Linked DNA regions of Thiocapsa bogorovii. The protein of the gene in region 1 interacts with the protein of each later gene in a pairwise test. Links are inferred from orthologs where the notes say so. Each region holds a gene or a part of one and is shown on either strand. Other genes may lie near its edges. The genes, in order: LT988_RS07100 and minC.

The links.
Region 2: the proteins of LT988_RS07100 (region 1) and minC interact in binary tests that used the Escherichia coli proteins (3 or more experiments, as listed by UniProt). The link is inferred for Thiocapsa bogorovii from one-to-one orthologs.

Annotation. Positions count from the first base shown.
Region 1 is NZ_CP089309.1:1,573,133-1,584,737, forward strand. The notes cover bases 5,412-8,411. They hold LT988_RS07100 (carboxysome peptide B), read left to right. Parts: upstream 5,412-6,758; coding sequence 6,759-7,064; downstream 7,065-8,411. Other genes in these bases: LT988_RS07090 (carboxysome shell carbonic anhydrase), read left to right, coding at 5,412-6,483; LT988_RS07095 (carboxysome peptide A), read left to right, coding at 6,484-6,759; LT988_RS07105 (BMC domain-containing protein), read left to right, coding at 7,187-7,492; LT988_RS07110 (BMC domain-containing protein), read left to right, coding at 7,596-7,904; LT988_RS07115 (ferritin-like domain-containing protein), read left to right, coding at 7,959-8,411. Outside these bases: LT988_RS07075 (form I ribulose bisphosphate carboxylase large subunit), read left to right, coding at 111-1,526; LT988_RS07080 (ribulose bisphosphate carboxylase small subunit), read left to right, coding at 1,689-2,033; LT988_RS07085 (CsoS2 family carboxysome shell protein), read left to right, coding at 2,709-4,679; more of LT988_RS07090, read left to right, coding at 4,771-5,411; more of LT988_RS07115, read left to right, coding at 8,412-8,435; LT988_RS07120 (4a-hydroxytetrahydrobiopterin dehydratase), read left to right, coding at 8,448-8,717; LT988_RS07125 (hypothetical protein), read right to left, coding at 8,718-9,101; LT988_RS07130 (LysR family transcriptional regulator), read left to right, coding at 9,163-10,173; LT988_RS07135 (histidine phosphatase family protein), read left to right, coding at 10,271-10,948; LT988_RS07140 (glutathione S-transferase family protein), read left to right, coding at 11,270-11,605. UniProt on the Escherichia coli protein: Probably forms vertices in the bacterial microcompartment (BMC) dedicated to ethanolamine degradation. It may be involved in transporting positively charged molecules into and out of the BMC.
Region 2 is NZ_CP089309.1:4,525,010-4,536,403, forward strand. Bases 1-2,789 are described here. They hold minC (septum site-determining protein MinC), read left to right. Parts: upstream 1-895; coding sequence 896-1,684; downstream 1,685-2,789. Other genes in these bases: recR (recombination mediator RecR), read left to right, coding at 1-119; LT988_RS20055 (histidine triad nucleotide-binding protein), read left to right, coding at 344-688; minD (septum site-determining protein MinD), read left to right, coding at 1,734-2,543; minE (cell division topological specificity factor MinE), read left to right, coding at 2,547-2,789. In the rest of the region: more of minE, read left to right, coding at 2,790-2,816; LT988_RS20075 (L,D-transpeptidase family protein), read right to left, coding at 3,337-3,939; LT988_RS20080 (class I SAM-dependent rRNA methyltransferase), read right to left, coding at 4,089-5,285; LT988_RS20085 (thioredoxin domain-containing protein), read left to right, coding at 5,477-7,552; LT988_RS20090 (methyltransferase domain-containing protein), read left to right, coding at 7,755-8,645; LT988_RS20095 (methyltransferase family protein), read right to left, coding at 8,826-9,317; ybgC (tol-pal system-associated acyl-CoA thioesterase), read left to right, coding at 9,562-10,020; protein TolQ, read left to right, coding at 10,017-10,691; protein TolR, read left to right, coding at 10,712-11,155; cell envelope integrity protein TolA, read left to right, coding at 11,177-11,394. UniProt on the Escherichia coli protein: Cell division inhibitor that blocks the formation of polar Z ring septums. Rapidly oscillates between the poles of the cell to destabilize FtsZ filaments that have formed before they mature into polar Z rings. Prevents FtsZ polymerization.

The DNA.
Region 1 (11,605 bases):
GAAAATATCGACTTTTTCCTATAGCACCACTTCAAGTAAGGTTGCGATCTCAGAGTTCGAAACGGCCTCCGCAGGCGAGGCGGACCAGGCACAGACCACAGGAGCTGACCATGAGCGTGAAGACCTACGATGCCGGTGTAAAAGAATACCGGGCCATGTATTGGACGCCGGACTATGTCCCTCTCGACACCGACCTCTTGGCCTGTTTCAAATGCACCGGCCAGCCGGGCGTGCCGCGCGAAGAGGTCGCCGCCGCCGTGGCTGCAGAGTCCTCGACCGGCACCTGGAGCACGGTGTGGTCGGAGCTCCTGACCGACCTCGAATTCTATAAAGGCCGCGCCTACCGCATCGAAGACGTGCCCGGCGACAAAGAGTCCTTCTACGCCTTCATCGCCTACCCGATCGATCTCTTCGAGGAAGGCTCCGTCGTCAACGTCCTCACCTCGCTCGTCGGCAACGTGTTCGGATTCAAGGCGTTGCGCCACCTGCGCCTGGAAGATATCCGCTTCCCGATCGCTTACGTGAAGACCTGCATGGGTCCGCCCAGCGGCATCCAGGTCGAGCGCGACAAGCTCAACAAGTACGGACGACCGATGCTCGGCGCCACGATTAAGCCCAAGCTCGGCCTGTCGGCCAAGAACTACGGGCGTGCCGTTTACGAGTGTCTGCGTGGCGGTCTCGACCTGACGAAGGACGACGAGAACGTCAACTCCCAACCCTTCATGCGCTGGCAGAACCGTTTCGAGTTCGTCGCCGAGGCCGTATCTGCGGCTCAGGCCGAGACCGGAGAGCGCAAGGGCCATTACCTGAACGTGACCGCCCCGGATCCGGAGCAGATGTACGAGCGTGCCGAGTTCGCCAAAGAGCTGGGTCAGCCGATCATCATGCACGACTTCCTGACCGGCGGATTCACCGCGAACACGGGCCTGGCCAAGTGGTGTCGGAAGAACGGACTCCTGCTCCACATCCACCGCGCCATGCACGCGGTCATCGACCGTCATCCCAAGCACGGTATCCATTTCCGGGTGCTGGCCAAGTGCCTGCGTCTCTCGGGCGGCGACCACCTGCACACCGGCACGGTCGTGGGTAAGCTCGAGGGCGACCGCGGCTCCACGCTCGGCTTCGTCGATCTGCTGCGCGAATCCTTCATCCCCGAAGACCGCGCCCGCGGCATCTTCTTCGATCAGGATTGGGGCTCCATGCCAGGCGTCTTCGCTGTCGCCTCCGGCGGTATCCACGTCTGGCACATGCCCGCGCTGGTCACCATCTTCGGCGACGACTCGGTCCTGCAGTTCGGTGGTGGTACCCAGGGTCATCCGTGGGGCAACGCGGCCGGCGCCGCTGCCAACCGCGTGGCGCTCGAAGCCTGCGTAAAGGCCCGCAACGAGGGACGCGAGCTCGAGAAGGAAGCGCGCGAGATCATGACCGCAGCGGCCAAGCACAGCCCGGAACTGGCGATCGCGATGGAGACCTGGAAAGAAATCAAGTTCGAGTTCGATACCGTCGACAAGCTCGACGTGGGTTGAGGGAAGCCTCCAGTCTTCTGCCGCCAGCCTCCTGCTCGGGATAGCCCGAGCTGCGATGCGAATCCGGCACCAGCCGAGAGCTGGCGGCTGGAGCCCGGCGGCAGGAAGCGCTGACCCACTTACGACCGAACCCAACGCATTCGCACAACGAGGACCGAAACCATGCCGTTCCAAAGCACCACGGGCGATTACCAGACCAAATACACACTGGAGACCTTCGGGTTTCTGCCGCCGATGACGCAAGAGGAGATCTTCGATCAGATCGCCTACATCATCGCGCAGGGTTGGACGCCGGGCATTGAGCATATCCATCCCAGCAAGTCCATGAACCACTACTGGACCATGTGGAAGCTGCCCTTCTTCGGGGTGACCGATCTGGCCCAGGTGGTGAGCGAGCTCGAGGCCTGCCATCGCTCCTATCCGGATCACCACGTCCGTGTGACCGGCTACGACAACTACACCCAGAGCCAGGGTTCCTGTTTCGTGGTGTTCGAGGGTCGCGGCTGATCGTAGAGCCGTCGGCAGTCAACGTCCGGCGGTGCGTCCAGGCACCGTCGGATGGAGAGGTGCCGAACACTTGAGATCCAGTGTTTCAACACCGAGCGGGCGGCGCGTTCGCCGAGCCGGTGATGCGAACGGAGTCAGGCGTACATCCCGCCGTCGCTATCACCGCTGATGCGCTCCACGTCCAAGGGAACGACCATGGCTAGCAAAGCGAATCTGAGATCGAGCGGCCGCGAGGCGGCCCTGGCACGTCGCCGTGCCTTGTCCACTCAGGGCAAACGCACCAGCGCTGCCCCCGGAACGGCCGAGCGCAGCCGCAAGCCCGACGCCGCTGCGGTACGTCGCCCTGCCCCGTCGCAGCCGCAGGCATCTCCGGCTGCTACGGCGGAATCGGTGTCGAGCACTGGATGGGCCGGCGGCTCATCGGCCCCTTCGGCATCCAGGCTCGCAACGCCCGTTCGGCGAGTTCAGGCCCAGGTGTCTGCCTCCGGCTCGAGTCGGGCAGAGGCCAGGGCGCGACGCGAAGCGCTGTCCAAGGCCGGCAAGCGAGCGGACCGCAGGGCGGATCGCACACGCGCCCCTGAGACGAAAGCGTCGGCCAAGGTCGTTCGCGAAAAAGGTACCGACTGCGGCTGCGGCTGCGGGGGGAGTCCGGAGACGGTGGAGGAGCGTGGCTCGATGGCGAGCGCGGCACGTCAATCGTCGGATCGCCGCGGCGCATCTTCGCTCGGGAGCGCGACCAACGGGTCGCGTCGCAACAACGGCAAGCGCATCACCGCCGTCAAACCGACGGGTCGGATGTTGGCGCTCGCCCGGCGCACGGCGACCTCCGGACGCGGCAAGGCTGCGGTGAACACGCCGACCACAACGGCGAGCCTCGCGCGGCAAGCCAATCCAAAGTTGTCGGGGCGCGACCTCGCGCAGACCGTCCGCGCCAGCCGCAGTGCCGCAGGCGCGGCGGGAACACGCAAGGTCCAAGCAACGGGCCGGGTGAGACCCGGACGCGAGCGGCCGGTCGGCGGCGCGCAGGACCAACCCTGGAAGGTCGGTCTGAGCGAGACCGCGCAAGGCCAGTTCGTGACCGGAACCCGCGTCGGACGCAGTCAATCGGTGACGGGCGACGAACCGAGCGTATGTCGCGAGGTCACGGGGACCGAATACATGGGCGCCGAGATCTTTCGCGAGTTCTGCCAGACCGAGCCGCCGAAACCAACCCCGAAGGTTCGCGTCACGACGACGAGCCACGGCAACGCCGTGACCGGGAACGAGGTGGGGCGTTCGACCCGCGTCACGGGTGATGAGCCCGGCACCTGCAAGACCGTCACGGGTACCGAGTATCTGTCGGCCGAGCAGGCGAGCGCGTTCTGCGGAACCGAGCTCCCCCCGAACCCCCGGCAAACCGGGCGGACGCGGACCACCGGCGGTCGCCCCGTATCCGGTGTCGCCCCGGGGCTTTCGGCCAAGGTGACAGGCAACGAGCACGGTGCAGGCATTCAACCGACCGGCAGTCAGTACATGTCCTCGGCCAACGGCGAGGTGTCGGAGCTCAAAAAGGCGCCGCCGAAGGTCGAGCTGACGCAGACGCTCGGCGGTGGTTCCGTGACCGGAACTCGCGTCGGGCGCAGCACCAAGCTGACCGGCGACGAGCCTGGCAGCTGTCGGCTGGTGACCGGCGACGAGTATGTCGGCGCCGAGCAATATAAGGAGTTCTGCGGCATCCAGCCCGCACCGCTGGAGGCACCCAAGGTCGGGCGATCCTCGACCCCGAAGGGCCTATCGGTCTCCGGCACCCAGACCGGTCGCTCGGGTCGCGTGACCGGCGACGAGCCCGGCACCTGCAAGGTGGTGACCGGAACGCCCTATGCGGGACTCGAACAGGCGGCGACTTATTGCGCTCCGGAACAGCAGCGCATGATTGCCGAGCGGATGCGCCCGATGGCGAGCGCCATGGCGGCGGCGCGCATGACCGGCATCCAGCCGGGGATCGGTGGCGTCATGACGGGTGCGTCTCGGGGTGCCTGCGAGGACATCAGCGGAACGCCGTACGTCGGTGTCGACCAGATGGAAGAGACCTGCGGAAACGCCGCTCGCCCCGGCGACAGCGACTTCCCTCAGCCGCTCCCTCAATCCAGCGAGGGCGCGCCTTGGCAAAGTTTCAGTGTCGAATCCCCGGCCCGACAAGCCTTTCAGTCGCGTCAGGACAACGCGGTCACGGGAACACTCTACGAGCAGGAGGGGCGGATTACCGGCCCTTTCGGGATGGGCACGGGCAAGATCACGGGCACTGAGCAATTTCGCTTCGACCGTGGACAGTCCGTGCCGAGCAACCTCCTGCAGATGGAGCCCGCCGAGACGCCAGGGGTCGACACGGCAGCGGCAGCGGTCCGCTCCCGCGTGACGGGCGAGGGTCAGACCGCCGGAAAGAAGATCACGGGTGACGATTGGGAACGTGGGGAGCGTGTCACCGGGACCGAAGGTCCGTCGGCACGGCGTCGCAACCCGACGCGCCCCGGCCCGGTGGCTGCGATGGGGGCCGTCAAGCCCAAACGCAACGAGGAGCTTCCCGCGCCGGTGAGTCGTGTGACCGGAGCGAGCGGCAATACGGACCGCGGCTCGCTCATCACCTACTCGGGTGGAGCGCGGGGCTGAGCCACGCACGAGCGCACGGACCCGAGCGATCGGGTCCGCCGTGCCGAATCGCACGCGAACCATCACCGGAATCTGACGAGACAACGAGGTCATGTCGAGACAACGCCGTCCAACCCGAGCGAGCCTCATCTGGGCATCCGCACCCGCACCCGCCGCGCCGGCCTACCGCCCGCGCGCTCGGGGCGAGTCCGGGTCCGGCGCGCCCACGGCGACGCGTGAACCGACCGTGGCCGAATCGGCTGCTCCGACACCGAGCACGCCCGAGCCGACGCCAAAGACGCGTGGCGCGCGGATGCGTCCGCGGCCGTCGTCTCGAACAGCCGCTACCGATGCCGCCAAGCGATCGGCACGCCAGGCCAAGCGGCCCGTCGTTGCGGCAGAGGTGTCTCGACAGGTTCGGGGCCCGAGCGGACAACACCCGCTGACCGACCGCGAGGGCAACGCGAGGCTGCAGCGGTATGAGGATCGGATCAAGACGGGATTCGATCGGATCGTGCCGGTACTCAAGCAGATCTCGGCGCTCCAGCATGAGGCCGACTTCGAACGGCAAGCCCAGGCGATCGCCCGCGCCGAGCTGGGGTTTGAGCTGCCCGATCACATGCTGGCGGATGCGTGGGTGACCCAGCTCGATCTACGGCGTCTGTTCGCCTGGTGCGTGTTCGAGACCTACCGTCGGATGGCGGATGACTTCTTCGCGAACGACCCGCTCGGCGGGCGCGAGGTGAGAGATTTCGACCGCTTTCTTCAAGACTGCGGATTTCATCAGCTGGATGTGACGCCCTGCGCCGACGGACGATTGGCCCACGCGATCAGCTACGTGCTGCGTCTGCCGTTCGGCGCCGTGCGGCGTAAGCCCTACGCCGGTGGACTGTTCGATATCGAGAATACCGTGTCCAAGTGGGGCGAGGTCGAGCTCGGTCGCTTCCGGGAAGGCGTTCCGAACACCGCGGATGCGCCGACCCGCTATTTGAAGGCGGTGATCTACCACTACAGCTCGGTGGATCCGCACCATCAGGGCTGCGCGGCCCATGGATCGAACGATGCTGTGGCTGCACAGGCCGCCTTGGACCGACTCCTGGCCTTCCGGCAATCGGTCGAAAATGGGTTCTGCTGCGGTGCCTCTGTGGCGCTGCTGCTGATCGGTTTAGATACGGACACGGACGCGATCCGGATCCACGTGCCCGACGGCGAGGGCCACATCGATCTCACGCAATCGGTGGATGCGATCAAGGTGCATGCGATCACGCGTGAGCTGGAGCCGACCGCAGCACGTGCGAGGGTCGCCGAGCTGATCAAGGCGCACGCCCCGGCGAACGCCGACCCGGGCATGCTCCGGTTGGTCGCACGGCTGATCGAGAACAACCTGTCGCAGATCGACTACGTGCGCCAGGTACACGGCGGACACTACGCGGATGTGGGTCACGCCGAGCGGTTCATGGGCGTGGGCATCGGGTTCGAGGAGATCCAGCTGCGCAACCTGACCTACTTCGCCTATCTCTACACGGTCGAGGAAGGAGCGGCAGATCTGGACGTCGGACGCAAGATCTTCGGCGGACTCAATGTTTCACGCGGACTGCCGATCCCGATCGTCGTCCGCTTCGATTATCACGGCGGGGTGCCGGGCGCGCGCGAGCGCGCGGCGACACGCTGTCGGCAGCTCGATGCAGCGCTCGCCGACCGGTTCGCCGATCTGGCAGACCAGGGTCTCCTGCACCGACTGCTCGTCGTGCGCGACAGCGACTCTGGCGCGGGTATCGAGGTCATCGGATCCTCGCTGGAACCGGTCACGGCGGGAGGTCACTGAATGAAGATCTGTCAGGTGGAACGCCCGCTGGTTTCGACCAACCGGATTCCGGGGTTTGAACATAAGAACCTCCAGGTGGTGCGCGACGGGAGCACACAACAGGTCGCGGTCGATGCCGTCGGCTGCATGCCCGGTGACTGGGTGATCTGTGTCGGCAGCTCCGCGGCACGCGAGGCGGCGGGCAGCAAAGAGTATCCGAGCGATCTGACCATCGTCGGCATCATCGATCATTGGCCGCCCGAGACGGGCGCCGCCGGGTCGGGAGGCGCAGGCTGATGGAGATCAGGCAGGTCGTCGGGTCGCTGGTCTGCACGCATCGTATCGCCGGTCTCGGACATTGGGATCTGCGGCTGCTGCAGGACACGAAGGGCAAGCATTATGTCGCGACCGACCCGGTGGATGCCCGCCCCGGCGACTGGGTCTTCGTGGTCAGCGGATCGGCCGCGCGGTACGCGATGGGGGACGCCGGGATCCTCACCGACTTGACGATCGGCGGGATCATCGACCGCTGGGAGGAGGAGCGAGCCGCGGCGGTCGAGCCGACCTCGGCCACCTCGGCCACCACGGCCCGAGCGGCATGAGTGACAGCATCGAGCGCGGATCGCCCGGCGCGATCGGCATCGACGAAGGGCTTTGAAACTGGATTGAAGATGATCGGGCAGCATCGCCCGGGGCGACTTGGTACACAGAGGAGACACGAACGATGGCAAGCGACAAATTCGGAATCGCGCTCGGGATGATCGAGACCCGCGGACTGGTCCCCGCGATCGAAGCGGCGGACGCCATGACCAAGGCCGCCGAGGTGCGCCTGATCGGGCGCGAGTTCGTTGGTGGGGGCTACGTCACCGTACTGGTACGCGGCGAAACGGGCGCGGTCAACGCCGCGGTCCGCGCCGGTGCCGATGCCTGCGAGCGCGTCGGTGACGGCCTGGTCGCGGCGCACATCATTGCCCGCCCGCACCGCGAGGTCGAGCCGATCCTCCCGGTCGGCGGCCCCGCCGTCGACTGAGCAAAACGCGGCAGCCCGCGACGCGCCGAAGGCCGCGAGGCCAAAGCGAGTCGCGACCCATTCATCAACGATTAACACGACACTTAGAGATTGGAGAGCACAGATGGCCAGTGAAAGCTACGGTATCGCATTGGGGATGATCGAGACGCGCGGACTGGTTCCCGCCATTGAAGCGGCGGACGCCATGACCAAGGCCGCCGAGGTGCGCCTGATCGGGCGCGAGTTCGTCGGTGGGGGCTACGTCACCGTACTGGTACGCGGCGAAACGGGCGCGGTCAACGCCGCAGTCCGCGCTGGTGCAGATGCTTGTGAGCGTGTGGGCGACGGACTGGTCGCGGCACACATCATTGCCCGTCCGCACCGCGAGGTCGAGCCGATCCTGAACCGGACCCTGCCGGCGGCTTCCGACTGATCGAGTGGCGTTCAGCCATGAGCCGCTCGATACCGGCGGCAAGGGTGTTGAAGCATGAGACACGCACGCATTCATCCTCGTACCCTTGGCTATCTCGGTCGTGCCTTGAGCTTGGAGCTGTCCGCAGTCCAGCAGTACATGACCCAGGCCTCGCTCGCAGAGGCCTGGGGTCTGCCCGAGGCAGCGGTGCGTTTTCGCGAGGAAACGGTCGAAGAAATGCAGCATGCCGAGCGCATTATCCAACGGATGTTGGCGCTGGGTGTCGCACCGAACGGCTCGCACCTGCGCCCGGCCGGCGTCGCACGCAACCTGGTCGACCTGTTGCGACAGGATGCAGTGCTCGAAGTCGAGATCGTCGCCCTCTATCGGGAGGCCGTGACCTTCTGTCGTCGGATCGGGGATCGCGACAACGGTGACTTCTTCGAGGCACTGCTCGACGAGGAGGCCGCCCATGCCCGCGAGATCGATGACTGGCTCGCCTCACTCGGTGTGCCGCGCTATCGCGAGGCCGCTGAACGTGCCTATTTCTGAGGGATCCCCGTCATGAACCAAGGCTGGACCGAACGTCGCCGTCCGATACGCCTCGAACGCCGTTTGGAGTTCGCCGACTACGAGAACACCCGCGATTTTCTCGATCGGGCGGCCGCACTCTCCGAGCGTGTCGGTCTGTACCCGGACATGAGCTTCGGACGAACCTACGTGAACATCACTTTGCATGCCGAAGACGACGCGAACGAGGTGGGAGAGCCGCTTCGGCAGTTCGCGCGCGAGATCGATGCGCTGCTCGACACCGAGAGGACCCTCGATGAGTGATCAGCCCGTCAAAGAAGACGTTCCCGAAAGACCCGAGGCGCCGACCGAGACATCGCCCGCCACTCCTGCAAAGCGCCGAGCGTCGGCCAAGCCGAAAGCGGTACCTCGATCCACCGCGAGCAGCACTGCCTCCGCGTCGACAGCCGGCAAGCGCACGGAGAAGAGCCAATCCGGGCCGCGCTCCGCGATCGTCGCCGGTACACGAACCACCACCTCAAAGCCCATCAAAACACAGGCAGAGCCGACGAACACGGTGTCGCGGTCCCGCAGGGTTTGGCCGGACTGAGCGCCCGAACGCTGCTCACCCCCACCCGGCAGTGACCCACTTCGTGCTGAACACAAGCCTTCAACGGCCTTAACGATCGCATTCAAGCGATCGCTCACCTGCCGGGCGACGACCGCTTCGGCTCCCGGATCCCGGTTCAATCGTTAGCAGGGCAAGATGATGACCACGTCGAGCCAGGCCCCAAAAGGGTTGCCCCAAAGCGATGCAACCGGTCGCTTCGTGCGACACGCCACCTTGCGTCAGCTCCAACTTCTCGAGGCCATCGTCCGTCTCGGCAGTTTCACGCGTGCCGCCGAAGAGATGTTCTTGACCCAACCCACGGTGTCGATGCAGATCAAGAAACTGACCGACACGGTCGGGACGCCTCTCTTCCTGCATGTGGGTCGCAACGTCGAGCCGACCGACGCCGGACGCGAGGTCTATGCCGCCTGCCGCACCATCCTGCGCTCGCTCACCGACCTCGAAATCAAGCTCGCCGACCTCAAGGGACTAAAGAGCGGGCATTTTCGTCTAGGCGTCATTACGACCGCAAAATACTTCGCACCCGAGATCCTCGGTGCCTTCTGCGAGCGGTTTCCCGGCATCGACGTCTCGCTGAAGGTCACGAACCGCACCCGCATCATCGAGCGGATGGCAGCCAACGACGACGATCTTTACATCTTCGGCGAGCCCGCCCACGCCGGCCTGGATGTCGAGGCGACCTTTCTCGCACCGAACCCCCTGATCATGCTCGCGCGGACCGATCATCCGCTGGTCGGTCAATCCGGGATCACGATGGAACGTCTGGCACAGGAGCGCTTCCTGCTCCGCGAGCCCGGCTCGGGCATCCGCGACTCGGTCGTGCGCAGCTTCGCAGAGAAGGGCCTGCGCCCGAACGTGCGGATGGAGCTCGGCAGCAACGAAGCGATCAAACACGCGATCATCGCCGGCCTCGGAATCTCTGCGCTTTCGCTTCACACCCTCACGCTCGACGGGGGTGCCGGGCGACTCGCGATGCTGGATGTCGAGGGCTTCCCGATCGAGCGGAGCTGGTATCTAGTCCACCCGAAGGGCCGCGATCTTTCGACCATCGCCAAGGCATTCCTGGCCTTCGCCGTCGACCTCGAGCGCGAGATCACCGCCTCGCTCGAGCGAACCTACGACCTCTTGCGAGCCCCGTCGGCACGCTAAAACGCATCGGGAAGACTTGCCGGCTCTGCGTTGGGCTTTGCGATTCGAGCCGGCGACCGCAAATATCGGTTACCGGAAATTCACCTGAGTAACGACCATGCCGACGCGACTTTTCCTGGTTCGCCACGGTGCGACCGAGCTGACTGCCGAGGATCGTTTCTCGGGCGCGACCGATGTACCGCTCTCCGAGGAGGGACGCAAGCAGGTCGAAAATCTTGCCAGCCGCCTCGCTGGCGAGCCGCTCGATGCCATCTATGCGAGCCCGATGGGGCGCACGGTGGAGACGGCACGGATCCTGGCCAAGCCTCACGGCACTGCGGTTCGCGTCGAGACGGAGCCCGCGCTGCGCGAGATCGATTACGGACACTGGGAAGGAAAGACACGGGCCGAGGTCGAGGCGCAGTACGGCGACGAATACGAGAATTGGCAGGAAGACCCACTCACGATCGCGCCGCGAGACGGTGAATCCGGCGTTCAAGTGCTCGCGCGGGCCTTACCGGTTGTGCGACGTATCGTGGAGCAGCACCACAAAGGCTCCGTGTTGGTGGTCTGCCACAAAGGAACCAACAGGCTTCTGATCAGTAGCCTGCTGGGTTTCGATGCGCGCGGTTATCGCGATCGGTTGGATCAGAGTCCGGCGGCGTTGAATATTCTAGATTTCGTCAGCCCGGTGCGGGCACGCCTCCGCCTCTTCAACGATGTCTCGCACTACGAAGGTGTTCCCGATCGCACCTTCTCGCAACGCCTGTCGCGTTGGTGGTCGCCGCGCAGCTGATCTTTGCCCGCGCCGGGGATGGGTTGTGCCAAGGGAGAAACGACCAGCTCTCTCAGACGGCGGCAACTCGCCCTGCGCCGCATCGCACGGTGCCGAGATCATTGCCGATCGGTTTCATCGGCACATACGGACCGGCCGCACGTTCGGCTTGCGCGATTTCAGCCCGCGCCTCTAAGCATGCCTCGGGCAGGCACCGCGACCGCCATGCTGGCCCCAAGCCCGGCCGCAGGATCACCCGCACGTGCGACATGTTTGCCCCATTCAAAGAAGAATGCGTTCGATAGACTGCCCCCGTAATGTCCCCGCAATGTAGAGGCCGATATGACTGATGCTCCTGCAGACACCGGCGAATTCATCCGCTGGGAATCCGGCTTCCGGAATTGGGTTACGCCGGACGGCAGCCCGGGTCCGTGCGGCGAGGGCGGCTTCAAGGCCGAGCCCGGCCGCTATCACCTCTATGTGTCATACGCTTGCCCCTGGGCCCATCGCACGCTGATCTTCCGAGCGCTGAAGGGCCTGGAGGATGCGATCTCCGTATCGGTCGTGCATCCGGTGATGCCGTCGGAGAGCTGGGTGTTCGGCGACTATCCGGGCGCAACGCCGGATCAGCTTCACGGCTTCGAGAAATTGCACCAGCTCTACGAGCACAGCGCACCG
Region 2 (11,394 bases), 2.9 Mb from region 1 along the record:
CCGATCGGTACGGGGTGAGTGCGACCCGTATCGCCCACGGTGTGCCGCTGGGCGGAGAGCTTGAGTATCTGGACGGCGGAACGCTGGCGCTGGCCTTCAACGGCCGGCGCCGACTCTGACACCACTGGCCTCTTAAACCGCGTCTAGAGCGACATGCGTCATTTTCATCATGTATTCGGCCTTGGGGGCTTCACCACCTTTGGTGGAGACGCGGTTTAATATTTTTACTTTTCAAAACGCTAAACCGCGCCGGCGTCAACAATCCTCAAATCTGCCGGGGCCGGTCCCATCCAAAAACATCACATACCGCGCTGGGCGCGGTTTAACGGAGCGGATCGCAACGATGTCTGATACCATTTTCGGCAAGATCGCCACCGGCGAAGTCTCGGCCGACATCGTCTATCAAGACGATGACCTGGTCGCTTTCCGAGACCTCCATCCGCAAGCGCCGACACATATCCTGGTGATCCCGCGCAAGCCGATTCCGACCCTGAACGACGTGCAGCCGGAGGATGCCGAGCTGATCGGCAAGCTGTTCCTGGCCGCGGCCAAGATCGCCGAACAGGAGGGGATCGCGCAGAGCGGTTACCGGACCTTAGTCAACTGCAACGCGGGGGCCGGGCAAACGGTGTACCACCTGCATCTGCACATCCTGGGGGGACGTCCCATGCAGTGGCCGCCCGGATGATCGATGTTGCAGGCCGGCGTTGTTCGTAGTAACGGTGCCGTAGGGTGGACGAGCGCAAGCGCAGTCCACCGAACCCCGCGACGGCGCTGTTGGACTGCGCTTCGCTTGTTCACCCTACAGCGCTAGGACACGGACGTCGTCGACAAACGACGACCTTTTGATTCATTCCAGCGGAGATCGGCGGGCGTTTGCCCCGACAGCAGCAACATGGCAGGGTATCAACGCACGTCCGCGGGGGATCGCCCCGCCGTCTTCGAGCTCAAGGCAGCCGGTTTCACCCTGCCGATTATTCGCCTGCTCGAGGCCGATATCGAGGCGGTCGCAGCCGAGCTGGGTGCCCGGGTCGAGCAGGCGCCGGAGTTTTTTCGCAATACGCCCGTCGTCATCGATCTGAGCGCCTTTCCCGAAGGCGGCGGCGAGGTCGAGTTTCCGCTCTTGGTCGGCCTCCTGCGCGGCTACGGCATGATTCCTTTTGGCGTGCGCGGCGGCAACAAGACCCAGAACGAGGCCGCGGAGGCGATGGAGTTGGCCATCCTCGGCGAGCAGGAGAACCGTCCCACCCGCACCGAGCGCCGCGTCGCGTCCGAGGAACCCGCGCCGAGCGCGCCCGCCCCGGTTGCGCAGTCCGTGCAGGGCGAGCCCGCGGCAGCGCCTCGTGCGGGAGCCGGTGCGGCCTTTACCTTGGTCACGCGTCCGGTGCGCTCGGGGCAGCGTGTCTACGCCGCAGGCGGGGATCTGTCCATCATCGCCGCGGTGAGCTCGGGTGCCGAGCTGATGGCCGACGGCAACATCCACGTCTACGGTCCGCTGCGCGGCCGTGCACTGGCCGGCATGAAGGGCAACACGGATGCGCGGATCTTTTGCCAAGACCTTCAGGCGGAGCTGGTGTCCGTCGCAGGGCATTACCGGGTGAGCGAGAACATCCCGCGCGAGCTGCGCGGCGTGCCCGTCCAGATCTACCTGGACCAGAAGATTCTGAGAATCGAAAAACTTTGACCCGACGCAGGGTTGGGCGACGGACCATCCCATTTTGGAGGCGGCTACTTTGGCGAGAATTATTGTGATCACCTCGGGTAAGGGCGGGGTCGGCAAAACGACCACGTCCGCCGCGTTGGCCATGGGGCTGGCCCAGCGCGGTCATCGCACGGTCGTCATCGATTTCGATGTGGGCCTGCGCAACCTGGATCTCATCATGGGTTGCGAGCGGCGTGTCGTCTACGATTTCGTCAATGTCATCAATCAGGAGGCCAACCTCAACCAGGCCCTGATTCGCGACAAGCGTTGCGACAACCTCTATGTGCTGCCGGCCTCTCAGACACGCGACAAGGATGCACTCACCAAGGAGGGCGTCGGGCGGGTGCTCGAGGAGCTCGCCCACGGATACGATTTTATCGTCTGCGACTCGCCGGCCGGCATCGAGCACGGCGCGACCATGGCCATGTATTACGCCGACGATGCCATCGTGGTGACCAATCCCGAGGTTTCCTCGGTGCGGGACTCCGACCGCATGTTGGGTATCCTCTCGAGCAAATCGCGTCGGGCGGAGTCAAACGACGAGCCGATCCGCGAGTTTCTCTTGCTGACCCGCTACGATCCGGTGCGTGTCGAGAAGGGCGAGATGTTGAGTGTTGATGACGTGCAGGAGATCTTGTCGCTGACCTTGCTCGGCGTTATCCCGGAGTCGAAATCCGTCTTGACCGCATCAAACTCCGGCGTACCTGTGGTCCTCGATCGGGAGAGCGATGCCGGCAAGGCCTATGCCGATACGGTTGCTCGTTATCTGGGCGACGAGGTGCCGCACCGTTTTCTCCAAGTGGAGAAGAAGGGCTTCCTGAAGCGCTTTTTCAGAGGCTGACCTATGGGCTTACTCGACTACTTCCGCTCCTCGCGACCGAAGGGCTCTGCAAGTGTAGCCAAGGAGCGGCTGCAGATCCTGGTGGCCCACGATCGTACGCAGCGTGGCCGTCCTTCCTATCTCCCCAAACTGCAGCAGGAGATCCTCGAGGTCATCCGCAAGTATGTGGAGGTCGACATGAACGCCGTCTCCGTCAAATACGAGCAGGAGGACAGCCACGAGGTCCTCGAGCTGAACATCGTTCTGCCGGACACGGTTCAGGGACGGATCTAAGGGCGGGGCTGGCCATGGTTCGCGGTAGGATGGGTCCGGCGCAAGCGAAACCTCTACTGCAAACCGCAGCGTTGCCGGGTTTCGGTCCGATGCCCTTGGCGCGGGCCGGACAGGTTTCGCTGGCGCTCTACATCCTCGTCTTTCGGTTTTTTGGCTCGTTCCTGAACCAAACCGCGTCCAGAGCGACAGGCGTCGTTTTCGTGTTGTATTCGGCTTCGGGGACGTCGCCGCCAGGGGTGGAGACGCGGTTTATGCCGAGCGCACCTGGGTTTTCCGCCGCATTGCACGCCCCGCGCACGCCGGGCCGGTGTCGCGCCTACTCGCCTTGGAATCCGCTACGCCTCGTCGGCGCGCCTTGGCCCGCCGCGCGCGGGACGCACTCTGCCGAGCGAAAAACCCACGCGCGCTCGGTATAAAATTCTATATTTTTTGGAATCTTAAACCGCGCCAGCTCAAACAATCGTCGAGTCTGCCAAGATCGACCCCATCCGAAAACATCACGCACCGCGCTGTGCGCGGTTTAAGGCAGGATCTTGATCGGCGTCCCGTCGCGCACCATCGACCAGATCTCGTCGATCTCGTGGTTCTGCACGGCGATGCAGCCCTGTGTCCAGTCGCGGTTGGCATATTGTTGGCGCAGTGCTTCGGATCGGACGTAGTTCGGGAGACCGTGGATCATGATCATCCCGCCCGGGCTGGAGTAACCGAGTGAGCGGCTGACGAGCTTGTCGCGCTCGTTCGGGTAGGAGATGTGGATCGACTTGTAGAAATTGCTGTTCGGGTTGCGCCAGTTGAGGAAATAGTCGCCGATCGGGGTGCGCTCGTCGCCTTCGCGAAACTTATGCCCGTCCGGCGCGCCGCCGAGTGCGATCCGGTACTCGCGGATCACCCGTCCGTTGCTATGCAGCTCCAGCTTGCGTTGCGACTTCTTCACAACGACCTTGTCGGCGTGGTTTGAGTCGACCGTCGCCATCTTCGACGTGCTGCCACAGCCGACAAGTCCCAAAGCGCCTGCAACGGCGAGCGCCGTCAGCAGGTATCGGATCCGATGCGCGCGGTGCTCGGGTCGGCGGACGGGATGCTCGTCGATGGCGTTCATGGGGTGTTTCGCGTGGGTGTGCATGGGTTTGATCCGGTGTCTGGAGGGTAGCCACGGCGTCGGCCGTGCTCATCAGCAACACGCGAAAGTGTAGGTAACCTTATGACAAAACGCCATCTTGTTTAGCGATTTTTCGTTCTGGAAATCCCGAGCCGAGCCACCGGAATCGTCGGTCAAAACTCGGGAAGCACGCGGAAGAAGAGCGTCTTGAGATAAGCGGTCTCCGGGATTGCGGGATGCACCGGATGGTCAGGCCCCTGCTGACCGGTCTCCAGCAGCTGCAGGGTGCGCCCGGCGCGGCGTGCCGCCTGCTGGACGGTCCGCACGAAGACGTCGCGACCCATATGGAAGGAGCATGAGGAGGTCACCAGTAATCCGCCCGGCTCGAGCAGCTCCATCCCGAGTCGATTGAGGCGCAGATACGCCTGGACCCCGTCCTTTTCGTCCTTGCGTCGCTTAATGAAGGCGGGCGGATCGAGCAGTACGGTGTCGAACCGGGCCTCCTCTTCGCGCAGGGCGCGCAGCACATCGAAGGCATCGCCGTGTCGGCCCTGCACACGCTCCGCCAGCCGATTGCGTGCCGCGTTGTCGGCGACCCGTTCGAGTGCCGGCAGCGAGCTGTCGACACAGACGACCTGCTCGGCACCCAGCGCTGCCGCACGCAGACCCCAGGCACCGATATAGCTGCAGACATCCAGGACGCGCCGACCGACGCCGTAGCGTGCCAGTCGGGTGCGATTCTCGGCTTGGTCGAAGAACCAGCCGGTCTTCTGGCCCGTCAGGGGCGAGACGAGGAACTCCAGGTCGTTCTCGATCAGGGGCAGGGTGTCCTCGGGAGACCCCAGGATGACCTCGACACCCTGAGTCAGGCCTTCCATCTCGCGCACCGACGTGTCGTTGCGCAGCACGATCACCTTGGGTCGCAGCACCTGCTCGAGCGCGGCGAGGATCTCGCCTTGGACCCGTTCCATCCCCGCGGTGGTGATCTGCACGGCGAGTAGATCGCCGTAGCGGTCGACGACCAGGCCCGGCATCCCGTCGCTTTCCCCGAAGATCAGTCGGTAGAAGGGGCGCGTGTAGAGCCGCTCGCGCAGGGCGAGGGCTTCGTGGATGCGCTTTAGCCACAGGGTCGGGCTCAGCGGCTGCGTCGGATCGCGGCTGACCACTCGGGCGCAGATCAAGGAATGCGGATTGGCATAGCCGTGACCGATCCAGCGATCGTGATCGCTGCGGATCGCGACCGGCTGACCCGGCTGGAAATCCTTCAGCGGGGTGGCCTTGGTGTTGACCTCGTTGCTGTAAATCCAGCAGTGCCCGGCGATAAGGCGGCGTTCCTGGTCTTTGCTCAGGATGAGGGGTTGGGTCTTCATGATCGCATGTCCTGTGGTGTCGTGGCGCTCGTCGTCTTGCGCGGTGACAGACTATCAGAACCGGCCGAGGTCGGTCGGGGCATGGAAAGAGGATTCGTCAGGACCCACATCCCGGTATGAGTCGCCAGCCGCCAGTGCCCGTCACCTTTCGCCCTCATCTCCCACCCACTCTTGAGTTCCCGGGGTCCGCCATGTCCAACGTCCATCCGTCCCCGACCGGCCATGCCAACCGTCTTGCCGCGACCACCAGTCCCTACCTTCGGCAGCACGCACACAATCCCGCGGACTGGTGGCCTTGGTGCGACGAGGCGCTCGCCCTGGCGCGCGAGACGGATCGTCCGATCCTGCTCTCGATCGGCTACTCGGCGTGCCACTGGTGCCATGTGATGGCTCACGAGTCTTTCGAGGACCCCGGCACCGCGGAGCTGATGAATCGGCTCTTCGTCAATATCAAGGTTGACCGGGAGGAGCGACCGGATCTCGACAAGATCTATCAGACCGCACACCAGCTGCTCTCGCAACGCCCCGGCGGTTGGCCGCTCACGGTGTTCCTGATGCCGGAGGATCAAAAACCCTTCTTCGCCGGGACCTACTTCCCGCGCGAGCCGCGTCATGGCTTGCCGTCGTTCAAGCAACTGATGCAAGGGGTCGAGCGGGCCTACCGCGAGCAAAAGACGGCGATCGAGTCACAGAACGAAAGCCTGATGGCGGCGCTTGCCGAGCTGGAACCGCGTACCTCGGACGTCCTGCCCGAGCACTCGGTCATCGACGCGGCCCTGCAGCAGCTCGACGAGAGCTTCGACTCCGAGCACGGCGGATTCGGCGATGCGCCCAAGTTCCCGCACCCGACCAACCTCGAGCTCCTGTTTCGGCACGCGGCGGACGCTTCGCCGGACGGCGCCCCCGATCGGTCCGCGCTCGCGAAGGCTGTTCGGACGCTCGAGCGTATGGTCCGCGGCGGACTCACGGATCAGCTCGGCGGGGGCTTCTATCGCTACTCGGTCGACGCGCTTTGGATGATCCCGCACTTCGAGAAGATGCTCTACGACAACGGCCCGCTCCTGGCACTCTGTTGCGACGCCTTCGCCGTGACCGAGGACCCCTTGTTTCGGGATGCCGCCGTCATGACCGCGGACTGGGTGCTGCGCGAGATGCAGTCCCCGGAGGGAGGCTATTGGTCCAGCCTGGACGCCGACAGCGAGGGCGAGGAAGGCAAGTTTTATGTCTGGGATCGCGACGAGATCAGGGGGCTGCTCGCGCCGGCCGAATATGCGCCCTTGGCCGCCGTGTATGGTCTGGATCGTCCGGCCAACTTCGAAGGCCGCTGGCATCTGCACGGGTACCGCACTCCCGAAGCTGTTGCCGTCGACCTCGGCTTGGAGCCGGCGCAGGTTCAGGCGTTGCTCGCGGCCGCCCGCGCGACCCTCTATGTCGAACGCGAGCGCCGCGTTCGACCGGGTCGCGACGAGAAGGTCCTGACCGCTTGGAATGCGCTCATGATCAAAGGCATAGCGCGTGCCGCGCGCACCTTCGATCGGCCCGATTATCTGGAGTCCGCCGAGCAGGCACTCGCCTTCATCCGCGAAACACTCTGGTCTGAGGGTCGGCTGCTCGCAACCTACAAGGACGGCACCGCCCACCTCAACGCCTACCTCGACGACTATGCCAACCTGTTGGATGCCTTGCTGGAGCTCTTGCAGACTCGCTGGTCGCGGGTGGATCTAGACTTCGCCATCGCCCTGGCGGAGGTGCTGCTGGATCAGTTCGAGGATCCGATCGACGGCGGCTTCTGGTTCACCGGGCGGGATCACGAGACCCTGATCCACCGCACCAAGCCGCTTGCCGACGAGGCCGTCCCGTCCGGCAACGGCATCGCTGCCGTGGCACTTCAGCGGCTCGGCCATCTCCTCGGCGAGCCGCGCTATCTCGCCGCGGCCGAACGGACCCTGAAGCTCGCGGCCGAGTCGATCCGGCGCATGCCCTATGCCCACGCCACACTCCTGTTCGCGCTCGACGAGTGGCTCGACCCGCCCGAGACCCTGGTGATCCGCGCCGGCGACGAGCGTCTCGACGCATGGCGCCGGGAGGTCCAGCGCGGCTACCGACCGCGGCGCCTTGTCCTGGGTATCCCGAGCGAGGAAACCCATCTGCCCGGCACGCTCGCCGCCATGGTGCCGGGCGAGCGCCCGCGCATCTACCGCTGCCGAGGTACCCACTGCGAGCCGCCGACCGAATCGCTCGCCGATGTCTTGAATCCGACCCCGTAGGTTGTGCTGACGATAGGAAGCGCAACGGCCGCCGACCGTTTGTCGTGCCTCCGCGGCACGGCACAATCGCGGATGCCGTTCCGTGTCGATCACGACAACGACAACGTCGGCAGCTCCACAGAGCGCCGAATTCCATGCATTGCTCGCGCTCCGCACCGCTAACGCCGCCCGGCGAGCCCCACCCACCAGCAGGTCATCCCTCATGTCGACAGCCCGGCCGTTTCGACGGCACCTTGCCTATCTCGATTGGCTCTATAACCCCTTCAAATCATGGGACGTGACCCGCGTTTACGACCTCTTGTCGACCGACCTGGCCACCGAAAACGGGCTCTATCTCAACCTGGGCTACTGGAGCGCGGAGCAGAGTCTGGACGATGCGTGCCAGGCGCTGGCCGCCTTGGTCGCGGAGCGCGCATCGATGGGGCCCGGCGATCGGGTGCTGGACGTCGGCTTCGGTTTCGCCGACCAGGACATCTACTGGCTTCGGACCTATGGACCCGATCACATCCAGGGACTGAACATCACCGCTTCCCAGGTGGCCGTCGCACGCGGGCGGGTCAAAGACCTCGGGCTGGAAGAGCGCATCGATCTGCGCGAAGGTTCGGCCACGGACATGCCGCTGCCGTCGAATTCAGTCGACAAGGTCGTCGCCCTCGAGTGCGCCTTCCACTTCAAGACCCGCGAACGCTTTTTCGAGGAGGCCTTCCGTGTCCTGCGCCCGGGCGGCCGATTGGTCACGGCCGATATCATCCCTACGCCCCTTTCCGAGGATTGGCGTACCCGCCTGAAACAACGTTGGTCCTGGCGGCTGGTCGCGAGCAAGTTCGCCATCCCCGCCGAAAACGTCTACACCCGCGAGCGCTACGCAGAAAAGCTCGAGGCCTGCGGCTTCGGAGATGTCGAGGTCGCCTCCATCCGCGATCGCGTCTACACCCCTCTGCACGACTACCTCTCGAGACACCCGGAAACGCTCGACCGACTCCACCCCGCAACCCGACTCCCGGCACGACTTGCACTCGGCATGAGCGCCGAGAGCGTCTACGGCGGTCTGGACTATGTGCTCGCCGCCGCCTCTAAACCGCGCCTTTTGTGACCTACGCGGTTTTACCGGTGACGACCCTCACGACGACCAAGCGACTTAAACCTGGCGCGGTTTTGAGAACGAAGAAGGGCAAAATGCTTTCAATCTCCTAAACCGCGTCGACTGAAACGGTCCAGAAACCATCCAAGGCCGACCTCGGGCGACGAGCAAGCAGAGAAACTCGGACGCGGTTTAGTAGAGGAAGGGCACGAGCTTCTTCACCCCCTTCGCATACTCCGCATACTCCGGATGACGTTCGGTCAGCCAGCCTTCTTCCTTGCTGGCCTTGTAGTCGAAGAAGAAGAAGCCGAGGACCAGGATCGCGAGGTGGGAGATGCTGAGGGTGAAAAGCACCCAGCCCGCCGCCGCGAAGAGCTGGCTGCTGTAGAGCGGATGGCGAACGAGGGCGTAGACGCCGTGCTTGACCAGCTGGCTGTGATCGACCGGGTAGGGCAGGGGGGTTAGATACTCGCGGATATGGACCGAGCCGAAACCGCCGAGGACGAGGGCGACTGTCCAAAAGGCGATCAGCGCCGGCCAGCGCAAGGGCGCAAGGGTATCCATAAGCGCCGGGGTCGCGAGCGGGTTCCAGGCCGGGGTGAAGATAAAGGCAAAGAAGAGCACGAACTGCAGCACGACGAGATATTCGCCGCGGTGGCCCTTCAGGAAGGAGAAACGGGTCATGTCGGGGTCCTTGTCGGAGGTTGAGCGCCGGCGACCGTCGGTCGGGTCGCTATGACCGGCATTGTCTGACATCCGCGTACGTTGTGCCGAGCGTTGCGAGGCACAACGGCCGAGGCTCGGGTGCCGACTTGCAACGATGGCCGGCAACGCGCCATTCGGCGCCCCTTCGACGCAAGGTGCCCGCACGGGTGCTTTCCGGTACACTTCCGCAGTTTGAGTCAAGCCCCAACATGCGATCCCTGCCGTGCCGACATCGAGCGATCCCCGATTGTTGACCTTTACCTGGCCGGTGCGGGTCTACTACGAAGACACCGACGCCGGCGGTGTCGTCTTCTATGCCAATTATCTGAAGTTCCTGGAGCGAGCGCGCACGGAATGGTTGCGCGCCGTTGGGCAGGAGCAAAGTGCCTTGCGCGCGCGTCACGGCATCGTCTTCGCCGTGCGTCGCATTGCGATCGACTATCTTGCACCCGCACGTCTCGATGACTGCTTGAGCGTGACCTCCCGTCTGGTGCGGCCGGGCGGTGCGAGTCTGGAGTTCGACCAGCAGGTGATTCGCGACGAGGACGGTGCCTGTTGTTGCCGAGCTTCCGTCAGGATCGCCTGCATCGATGCCGGTACCTTGCGCGTCGCGCGCCTGCCCGGCGATCTCTTGTCCGAGTTGTTGCCCTTTGCGAGCGGTCCAGCGGAGCCCGTGTCATGACGTCCGATCTGTCGATGTTCAACCTGATTCTCCAGGCTAGTTTGGTGGTGCAGTTGGTCCTGCTGGTGCTCGTCATCGCCTCTGTGACCTCTTGGACCATGATCCTGGACCGCGGGCGCGTGCTCTCCAAGGCACGCAAAAGCGCCAATGCCTTCGAAGAGCGCTTCTGGTCCGGCGGAGATCTCAGTGCGCTCTACAAGGATCTGAGCGAGAACCGCAAGGGCGAACATGGTCTGCCGTCCATCTTTCGCGCCGGATTCAAGGAATACGTGCGGCTGCGCAAGATCGAGGGCAACGACCTGATGGCTGTCCTGCAGGGTAGCGAGCGCTCGATGCGCGTCGCCCTCAGCCGCGAGATGGATCGCCTGGAGACCAGCCTGACCTTCCTGGCGACGGTCGGTTCGACCAGCCCCTATATCGGTCTGTTCGGGACCGTCTGGGGCATCATGCATGCCTTCCATGCGCTGGGGAACGTGGAGCAGGCCACCCTCGCGCTCGTCGCGCCGGGCATCTCGGAGGCCCTGGTCGCCACCGCGATCGGTCTCTTCGCGGCCATCCCCGCCGTTATCGCCTACAACAGGTACGCCTATCAGGTCGAGCGTCTCAACAGCCGCTACGAGGAGTTCATGGAAGAGTTCTCGACCCTGCTGCAGCGCCAAGGCCGCAACTGAGCGTTCGAGGACCCCGTTAGATGCTCAAGCGCACCCGTTCCAGACAGCGCCGCCGGCCGATGGCCGAGATCAACGTTGTGCCCTACATCGACGTGATGCTGGTGCTGCTCGTCATCTTCATGGTCACGGCGCCCTTGATCACCCAGGGTGTGAAGGTGGCGTTGCCGCAGGAAAAGGCCGGCGGGATCCCAAGCCCGACGACCGAGTCGCTGATCATTACGGTCGATGAGTTCGGCGACTATTACATCGATATCGGAGATGAGAAGAACGCCCCGGCCAGCGAGCAAATCCTGTTCGACCGCATTCGTGTCGTGCTCGAATACAGGCCCGAAACGCCGATCCTGGTGCGGGCGGACCACCGGGTCGACTACGGGCGTGTGGTTCGTGCCATGGTCGTCGCTCAGGCGGCAGGCGCTCCGGAGGTCGGTTTGGTGACGGTGCCGCCGGAGCGCCGCGAGCCCTAGCGCTGCGGCCCGAGCCCCGACATGTGGCACATCCTGAGGCAAAACCCGGGGGCCTTCTATTGGTCGCTGGGTCTGCATGTCTTTTTCGCCCTGCTTTTCTTCGTGGGCGTGAAGATCGACCGGCCGATCACGGAGGCGGGGAGCAAGCCGCGCGTGGTTCAGGCGACCGTCGTGAGCGATGCCGCGCTCGAGGCGATGGTCGCGCAGTTTCAGGCCGAGCAGGCGCGCCGTCCGGCCGG